3 regions of the Paenibacillus sp. JT22N7 genome follow, and region 1 is predicted to be linked to each of the others. Evidence: predicted binding sites of a transcription regulator. Region 1 holds the regulator's gene; each other region holds the start of a gene.
The links. Region 1 encodes Rex, which represses fermentation and respiration genes when NADH is low (regulators of the CRP and FNR family bind a similar motif). Its sites were predicted from a motif close to TTGTGAAATATTTCACAA; they were not measured.
Positions count from the first base shown of each region.

Region 2: a site for Rex is predicted at 2,075-2,092, ahead of AC50Y5_RS14190 (DUF1641 domain-containing protein). Genes of this name have one in related genera too.
Region 3: a site for Rex is predicted at 1,775-1,792, ahead of nadA (quinolinate synthase NadA). Genes of this name have one in related genera too.

Region 1 is NZ_JBXENY010000012.1:52,189-55,472, forward strand. Features, by position in the region: gene dinG (ATP-dependent DNA helicase DinG) at 1-942, shown strand, start outside; gene AC50Y5_RS27250 (redox-sensing transcriptional repressor Rex) at 939-1,595, shown strand; gene AC50Y5_RS27255 (amidohydrolase) at 1,576-2,877, shown strand; gene AC50Y5_RS27260 (hypothetical protein) at 2,877-3,284, shown strand, end outside.
Region 2 is NZ_JBXENY010000004.1:611,537-614,820, forward strand. Features, by position in the region: gene AC50Y5_RS14180 (MmcQ/YjbR family DNA-binding protein) at 1-232, opposite strand, end outside; gene AC50Y5_RS14185 (NAD(P)/FAD-dependent oxidoreductase) at 350-1,528, opposite strand; gene AC50Y5_RS14190 (DUF1641 domain-containing protein) at 1,560-1,988, opposite strand; gene AC50Y5_RS14195 (AI-2E family transporter) at 2,338-3,284, opposite strand, start outside.
Region 3 is NZ_JBXENY010000017.1:86,354-89,637, reverse strand. Features, by position in the region: gene nadB (L-aspartate oxidase) at 1-727, opposite strand, end outside; gene nadA (quinolinate synthase NadA) at 767-1,705, opposite strand; gene AC50Y5_RS31405 (ABC transporter permease) at 2,122-3,084, opposite strand; gene AC50Y5_RS31400 (ABC transporter permease) at 3,086-3,284, opposite strand, start outside.

The DNA.
Region 1 (3,284 bases):
AAAGTCGATCAGACGACGGACGTGTTCTGGCTGGAAGCCAATATGACCTACAAGCATCGTTCGCTGCATCTTTATGCGGTGCCGATTGATGTGAGCAGCCAGCTTCAGCAGTATTTATTCGATGTGAAGGACAGCATTATTTTAACGTCAGCCACCCTTTCGGTGCAAAAGTCATTCCAGTTCGCCGAAGAGCAGCTTGGACTTAGCGGCTTTGAAGAGGCGGGCAGACTGCGCACCGTACAGCTGGCATCACCGTTTAATTACCGGGAGCAGGCGCTCGTCATTATTCCGCGCAATTTCCCTGTTCTTAAAGGCTCGGCGGGCGAGCCCGCATTTATTTCAATGCTCGTCTCTTCTTTGGCAGATGCAGTGCAGCAGACCAATGGCAGAATGCTGGTGCTGTTCACCTCTTACCGAATGCTCAAGCAGGTATATGACCCGCTTAAAGCGGCGCTCGCGGCCACCAGCATTCAAGTGCTGGGCCAAGGCATCGACAGCGGCAATCGTACGAAGCTGACGCGGCGTTTTTTGCAGCAGCCAGAGTCCGTACTGCTTGGTACAAGCAGCTTTTGGGAAGGCGTAGATATTCCAGGCGAAGCCTTGACTTGCCTTGCCATCGTCCGATTGCCGTTCCAACCGCCCAATCATCCGCTGTTGGAAGCGAAGTCGGAATTGCTGCAGCGCCAAAAGCAAAATCCATTTATGAAGCTGTCAATTCCGCAAGCGGTTATTCGCTTCAAGCAGGGATTCGGCAGGCTCGTGCGAACGGCGAAGGATAAAGGCATTGTCATTATTTATGATACGCGAGTGATTGAAACGTATTATGGCAAGCATTTTCTGTATTCCTTGCCTGGCCCGAAAATTGAGCATATGCATATAGAGCAAATTGTACCGAGAATGAAAGAATGGCTTGGTGCCGAGAGGGAGGAGGAGAACGGGTGAAGCAGACGAAAATATCGGAGGCCGTCGTAAGACGCCTCCCCATTTACCTGCAAGTGCTAAACGAGCTGAACAACCGGGAGGTGCAGACCGTTTCGTCCCAGGAGCTTGGCGTCAAGCTGGATTTGAATCCGGCGCAAATCCGTAAGGACTTGGCGTATTTCGGCGATTTTGGCCGTAAAGGCATCGGCTATGATGTGACGTATTTAATTGAAAAAATTCGCCAAATTCTCAAGCTTGATCAGACGATAAATGTCGCGCTTGTCGGTGCGGGTAATTTAGGCCATGCGCTTTGCAATTATAATAAATACTCCAAAGACAATATGAAAATCATCGCGGTGTTTGATGTGCATCCATCTAAAATCGGCTCGCAAATTAATAATTTGACCGTTATGCCGATGGATATGCTGAAACAAACGGTGGAGGAAAACAATATCCGGATCGGCATTATAACCGTTCCCGGATTTGAAGCGCAAAACGTCGCTAATCAATTTATTGACGCCGGCATTGAAGGCTTGCTTAATTTTGCCCCAGCGATATTGAAGGTACCTGAGGAAATTCGCATACATCATGCTGACTTTACGAAAGAGCTGCTAAGTCTGGCCTATTACTTGGAGAGGGAAAGGGATGACGAAAATGAGCCAAATTTGGATTGAAAATGGACGTTTTGTAACGATGGAGGATGGCGAGCATGTGCTGCAAGGGCATATGGTTGTAACCGATGATCGCATTACATATATCGGAGCAGAAGCTCCAACTGGGCTGCAAGCCGATGTGCAAAAGCTGGATGGCAGCAAGCTTGCTTTTATGCCGGGTCTAGTAAACACGCATGGACATGCGGCTATGACTTTGCTGCGCGGCTATTCCGATGATCAAAACCTGCAAGTATGGCTGGAGCAAAAAATGTGGCCGATGGAAGGCAAATACATCGACCTTGATACCCGTGCGGGCAGCGCGCTTGCCGTGGTGGAAATGCTTAAATCCGGTACGACAGCTTTCGTGGATATGTATGACCGCATGGACCAGCTGGCCGAAGTTGTTGAACAGTCCGGCATTCGCGGCTGTCTGACGCGCGGCGTCATCGGCCTTTGCCCGGAGGATGTACAGCAAGCTAAGCTGGCGGAAGCGATTGCTTTCGCACGCGATTGGAACGGCAAGGCCGATGGCCGGATTACGACGATGATTTCGCCGCATGCGCCTTATACATGCCCGCCAGATTATATTGAGAAATTTGTTCAGGCCGCTCATGATTATGATTTGCCACTGCATACGCATATGTCAGAATCGATTGCCGAAGTAGAGCAGAACGTTCGCGATTATGGCGTTCGTCCCGTTCAGCATCTCGACAATTTAGGCTTCTTCTCGCGTCCGGCGCTCGTTGCTCATGCGGTGCATTTGAATGACGAGGAAATTGCGCTGCTGGCTGAACGCAAAGTAGCCGTATCGCATAACCCGGTCAGCAACCTCAAGCTGGCAAGCGGCATTGCCCGCGTGCCTGCTTTGCTTCGCGCAGGTGTAACTGTATCATTAGGCACGGACAGCGCGGCGAGCAACAACAATCTTGATCTATTCAAGGAAATCAATCTTGCGGCTTTGCTGCATAAAGGTGTTTCTGGCGATCCTACGGTTGTGCCAGCCATTGAAGCTTTGCGTATGGGAACGGTATACGGCGCTCGCTCCATTTGGCAGGAGGATTCCATTGGCCGCCTGCGCGTTGGCATGAAGGCTGACTTCATCGCGATCGATATTGAACAGCCGCATTTTTATCCACAGACGGATATTGTGTCCCATTTGGTATATGCCGGCTCTGGCCGCGACGTTAAGCATGTATGGGTGGACGGCCGCCAAGTTGTACGGGATGGCGAATGCACGCTGCTTGATGAGGAGAAAATTCGTCACGATGCTCAGGCGAGCTTCGAGAGGCTGTTGAAGGCATAATGCGGGCGAGAACGAGAAAGCCGTTTTGGACGGTAAAACGGGCTGTCTTTATTTCAGTTATTTTTGTTATCGCATTGCTGACCGTTACGATTGTTTATTACCGAACTGTGCATAAGGATTTATGGGCAGAGGAAGCCCCTATTAAAGCGCATGCTATTGAAGCCGCGCAGTTGACGGAAGTCACCGGGATGACGAAGCAGGTGTGGGATGGCATTTCCTGGGTTGTAAAAGGGAATACGGCTGATGAACAAGACGTTTATGTATTTCTAACGACAGCGGAAGGTCCTGTGCTCACGGTGAAAGCGACCGAGCATATTACTCAAGAGCAGGCGGATACTGCTTTACTGGGCAGCGAGCCGGATGCGGATATTAAAAGAACACAGCCGGGTTTGCTGAACGGCGAGCCG
Region 2 (3,284 bases), on a different contig from region 1:
GCACCGTATTCCAGTGCTTCTTATTCATATGGTAGCCAGGGATAACCGCCGCATGCTGCTCGCGTAAATTTTCAGCAATGATAGGGTCGCATTTGAGCGATATCGATTTCCGGTCGTCAGAAATTAAGGCAAACATCTTTCCCTCAACCTTCATAACCAGCGCTTCCGGTCCGAAAGGATAATCTTCAAAAGCGCCCTTCTTGCCCAGGCAATATTTAATATAATGCTCCATGGCCGTTGTCCCCCTTTTTGCCTTATCGTACCATTTTTCAGTGAGAAAAATAAAGTCCTCGCCCAAACAGCTGCTGCCGTTTAAACGAGGACTTATTATGGTTATTAATGAATTAAATTAGTAAACGAGCGAGAACAAGCCGTTAACATGCGACAGGTAACGAACGTTACTTGCTTCTTTCATCAGGGAAGCTGTAGTGCCTCTCAGACGAAGCTGGCTTGCGCCAACAGTTCCGATTGCATCTTTGCGGCCAAGGCTCGCAAGAACGCCGGAGTTAACGAATGTAAACGATTTTTGCGGCAAGCCTTTGGATTGCGCGAACAGGTTGTAGCCGATTGCTTCGCCCATTTGCCATGCGATTTGTGCGCTTGGCGGATATGGACGGCCGTCTGGGCTAAATACAACTGCGTTGTCGCCAGCCAGGTAAACTTCAGGGTGCGAAGTCGATTGCAGAAACTCATTAACTGTAGCGCGGCCACGGTTTACTTCAATACCGCAGTTTGCTACGACAGGGTTGCCTGTAACGCCGCCAGTCCATACGAATGTGTTAGCCACAAGCGTTTGACCGTCTTTCAAAATAACTTGGTTGCCTTTTACTTCTGTAACCGCAATACCCATCAGCAATTGAACGCCGCGTTTTTCAAGGCTTGCTTTCGCACGGTCAACAAGCTCCACAGGGAAACCAGCCAGAATCGACGGGCCTGCTTCAACATTGTATACCGATACTTCGCTGATGTTAACGCCGTACTGCTCACACCATTTTGGCAGCATGTCGGCAATTTCACCGATCAGCTCAATACCAGTCAGGCCGCCGCCGCCAACAACGATCGTTGCGTCAGCTTTGTCTTTGGATTTTGCATACGCAGCAAGGCGCTCTTGAATGTGCGCGCTCACGCGGTTTGCTTCCTCAACCGATTTCAGCGTCAGGCTGTTCTCTTCAAGGCCTGGGATGCCGAAAAATGCTGTTTCGCCACCAAGAGCGATAACAAGCGTATCGTAGGAAGTTTTTGCACCGCTGGAAAGGTGAACTTGCTTCTGGTCCGGATCAATTTTGTCGACTGTGTCGATAACCAAATTGATGGATTTATCTTTGAACAGCTTCGTCAGCGGCAAAGCAACGTTGTTCTCATGAACGCCGCCAACGGCCAGACGATGCAATTCCGTTACGATTTGGTGCGATGGAATACGGTTAACAACGGTAATGCTTGCTTCCTCGGGGGACATATATTTGCGAGTTGTCAATGCGCTCAGCAAACCGCCATAACCGCCACCCAAAATCAAAATATGCTTAGACATACTGATCCTCCGTTCTCATTCTGATCCGATCTTAACGCTGTTTGTTGCGCTCTGCCAATACATCCAAGAACGATTGCGCGAAACGCAATGTTTGTTGGACCTGCGGATCTTTCAGCATTTTGAGAATGCCGAACAGACCGATTGTCGTAGGCTCTGCATGTGCACGATCATTAGCTTCTACAGCAGCCGATGCAATGCCTTTTGCTTTGTCCGTAATTGGCTTAACGAATTCCTCGATACCATGCTTCATGTCGCCCATAAGCACTTGGTCATTCGCTACAGTTGTTGCCACATCATAAGCTTTGGTCATCAAAGTAACCATTTCAGCAAGCTTAGGCAAGCTTTCTACCAGCTGATTCAGCGAGCTTTGGATTTCCGGTTTAAGCAATTGCTCCAGAACGTCCAGTTCACTACGTACAGATCCCGTCTGTACTTCTTGCTCTGTTAATGTTTCCGACATACGAAAAATGCCTCCCTTGCGTTGATTGTTGCATGATTAGTTAAACGCCGTTACAACTGCAAGCCGCCTCTGAAAAAAACCTGAAATTGTGAAATGTTTCACAATAAGGATGCATCATTAGAGGGACTTGACCACACTCATGTTCATTTTATTCCTTTGCGACAAAAACTGCAATTACAACTTTTAGTTACTTTTGAAAAGTTCAAACGCAAACGGCATTGCAGCCCCTTGAAGGCACTGCCGTTACGCGTTGAAATAGAGGAAAATGTTATGCAGCCAGATTATACTTCCTTATATTTTAATAAAAAGACTGCTTTTGCAAGCAGCCCTTCGTTTTATAATGCTTATATTATAGCTTAAAATCATTATCCGCATTCACTTCCTCCGCTGCGTAGAGCGGCGAACGGGCCTGCAGCCAGTGGAAGAAATTCGTCGCAATAACTTTCAGCACCGCATAACCTGGAACGGCTAAAATAATGCCCGCCAATCCAAACAAATTTCCAGCGGTCAAAATGACGAAAATAATCGTAATGGGATGAATATGCATGCTTTTCCCCATAATTTGCGGGGAGATAAACTTCCCTTCGATAAGCTGGACAATCGTCCAGATCACAAGCATTTTCAGCAGCATGACGGGTGAGGTTACCATCGCAACAATGAGCGCTGGCGTAATCGCGATAGCTGGGCCCAGATACGGAATGATGGCTGTACATGCGGCAATCAGCGCCAGCACCAGCGAATATTCAAGCCCAATGATCAAATAACCAATATATAGCAGCACCCCAATGCAGAAGCTTACAATAATCTGGCCTCTTATGTAACTGCTGATTTGGCCGTTCATTTCGCCCATAATGCGCTTCGTGTGCGCTCTCATGTTCATTGGCAGTATAGCCGCAATATAATCCGGCAGCCTTTTGCCATCTTTTAATAGGTAGAAAAGAATAAATGGCAGCGTAATGACGGCAAGCACGACATCTTTAAGCGCCCCCACGAATGAACCTAAACTTTGCCATACCCCATTCAGCAGCTCCGTCGCCCGCTTCGTAATATTGCCGCTCAAATCCGAAGGGTTAACATTGAGCCACCGCTCAATATCCCGCAGGTCTCCGCTGTGCATCAGCTCATCAAACTTCGTTCGCAGCTGATCCCCATAGCCCGGCAAATTATCGACCAGACTGACGATCTGTGTAGTTACAAGCGGAATGACCACCGTCAGCAAAATCGTAAGCAGCCCTAAAATAACCGCAAAAATCACAAAGATGGAATAAATACGCGGAGCCTTCTTCGTCTCCAAAT
Region 3 (3,284 bases), on a different contig from region 1:
GATGGAATTGAACAAACTCTACATCCTGTATATAAGCTCCTGCCCGGTAAGCCATTGCGATCCCATCGCCTGTGGCTACTTCAGGATTCGTCGTGTAACGATAGAGCTGGCCGGCTCCGCCAGAGCATAAAATGGTCGCCTTGCCGCGCACAAGCAGACGCGAGCCGTCGGGCTTTTGCACAACAGCGCCAACACATTCTCCATCATTAGTCACCAAATCGATGACAAAATGGTCGTCCCAAACTTCAATACCCGGCTTAGACAACGCTTTCTCCGATAAGGCTCGTACAATTTCGTAGCCCGTCGCATCCCCATTCGCATGCAAAATACGGCGCTGGCTGTGAGCGCCTTCCTTCGTCAGCGCAAACTCGCCATTTTCCAAATCGAACTGCGTGCCCATTTCAATGAGCTGATTTACACCCTCTGGCCCCTCGTGCACAAGCACATTGACCGCATCCTCCGAGCACAAGCCCGCTCCCGCAATCAACGTGTCATCGCTGTGATAAGCGGGTGAATCATCCTCCGATATGACCGCGGCAATGCCGCCCTGCGCATAGCGGGTGTTGCTGTCCAGCAGCGACTTCTTCGTAATCATCAGCACGGAATGCCGATCACTTGCCCGAAGTGCGGTAAAAAGACCGGCAATGCCGGCCCCAATCACAATAACATCCTTCTCGATTACCGGCAGTTCGTCTAAATTGATGTCTACAAGGTATCTGGGAATCATTTTTCGCGCCTCCAGGCATAGGAGTAGCGCATGCTGCTCCTATTTCACGAGTAACATGCGCTCCAAGGACAAGCGTGCTTGATCCGCCACATGCGGCGGTACATAGATTTGCGGCTGCATCGTTTCGAGGCATTTTACCAGCTTTTTGAGGTTATTAACCTTCATGTTCGGGCAGACCAAATATTTAGATGCAAAAAGGAATGTTTTGTCCGGGCTGTCCAGCCGCAGCTGATAGCCAGTGCCATCCTCCGTGCCGACGATGAACTCCTTGCAATCCGATTCCTTGCAGTATTTAATAATCGCTGTCGTACTGCCGACAAAATCACCCAGCTCCACCACTTCAGGGCGGCACTCAGGATGCACAACAAACTGCGCATTCGGGTGTTTCGCCTTCATTTCCTCTACATCCTTGACCGTCAACATGTCGTGCGTGTTGCAGTAACCTTCCCAGATAATCATATTCTTATCGGTTTTCTGCTGCACGTAATGCCCCAGGTTTTTGTCCGGTACCCAAATGACGTCTTGGCCTTCCACGGAGTTTACAACGTTAACCGCATTTGCCGATGTACAACAAATGTCAGTCTCTGCCTTAATTTCGGCAGATGAGTTAATATACGTAACGACGGTCGCATTCGGATGCTGGGCTTTCAGCTTGCGAAGACCATCAACATTGACCATATCCGCCATCGGGCAGCCTGCACGCTCGTCCGGAATAATAACCGTTTTGTTCGGTGCCAAAATTTTTGCGCTCTCGCCCATAAAATGCACGCCGCAAAATACGATAACATCCGCGTCCGTCTGCGCCGCTTTTTGTGCTAGCAAAAAAGAATCTCCACGGAAATCTGCAACCTCTTGAATTTCATCACGCTGATAATAATGAGCAAGAATGATGGCGTTGCGCTCTTTCTTCAATTGCATTAGCCGTTCCCGCAGTTCGCGGTTCTGCTCCGCCTTGCGTTCAAGTGCCAGTGCTTCCACAGTTAATCCTCTCCTCTTATGAGGGAAGGGCAAGCTGATTGCCCATTCCAGATATGGCTACTTCCGACTTTGTGAATTGATGCACAAACCTAAAAAGTCGTTCGCCTTTCATTTGACCTTTACGGTAAATTCATTTGATAAGGTTTAATTTACTCCAGGCAGATCATGCTGTCAATGCGTTTATGACAAAAGTGTGAATTCCCATTAAAAATAGCGCCTGCCGCAGCTGAACTTTCCATCATTGGCGACTATTGTGTATAAATGCAGCATTTACGCACATAGTTATCAACAAGTTATCCACAATCGTGGATTTTCTGTGACTAACCTTGCGCAAATGATCAGAATACAAAAAACTTCCCTTGGATTGATCACGACATACGTGATATCCATGGGAAGTTTGGAGCTCTTTGATTCTATTAGCGTTTTGCCGGATCGTATGGTTCGCCAAGCGAGCCTGGAGCAGAAGAACGTCCTACTGCACCTACGAGTACAACCAACGTCAATACGTATGGCAGCATATAGAAAAACTCGGTCGGAATTTGCTGCGACCAATCGAACAGTTGGGCAAAGTTGCGAATCGCTTGCGCGAAGCCGAAGAAAATAGCAGCTCCCGCAACGCCAAGCGGATTCCATTTTCCGAAAATTACAGCCGCGATAGCGATAAAGCCTTGGCCCGAAATGGTATTATGGGCAAAGTTGCTCGTCGTTGTTAACGTAATGGTCGCACCGCCAAGACCTGCAAGTGCGCCGCTAAGCAGCACGCCGATATAACGGTATTTTGTTACGCTGATCCCCACTGTGTCGGCCGAGCTCGGGTATTCTCCGACTGCGCGAAGGCGCAAGCCGAAGTGCGTTTTGTACAGTACAATATAGCTGATAATGACAAGCAAAATAACAACATATGTCGTCGGATAAGCTTTAAAGAACGCCTCTCCAAAAAACGGAATATCTGATAAATAAGGGATTTCCCATTTGTTGAATACATGAGTCAGCGTTGTTGTCTGTCCCGAACCTTCATACAAGCTCTTCGTCAAATAAATCGCGATGCCCGCTGCCAAAATATTAATAACGACACCGACTATCGTCTGATCCGCCTTAAATGTAATGGTAGATACCGCATGTAGAAGGGCAAATATCACCCCATATATAGCTGCCCCCACTAAGCCTATCCACGGAGCAGATTCCTCATAACCAGCTTGTATCGCATAGTCGGTAATGACTGCTGCCGCGAACGCGCCTGACACCATCAGGCCTTCGAGACCGATATTAATAACGCCAGATCGCTCAGAAAAGAGACCACCGAGACCGGTAAAAATAAGCGCCGTAGAAAATACAAGCGTAACGTTAATAAGCTGACCCAATATTTCCAGTGCATTCATATTAGATCGCCTCCTTACGCTTGTCTGCACGTCGTCCAAGGAATGGTTTTATGAAAAACTTTACTATGCCATGCGAAGCAATAAAGAAGATGATCGAACCAATAACGATTCGAACGAGCTCTGGCGGTACGCCCGCTCCAAAGCTCATACCCGCAGAGCCATAGCTGAGACCACCGAACAGTATAGCACCGAACAATACG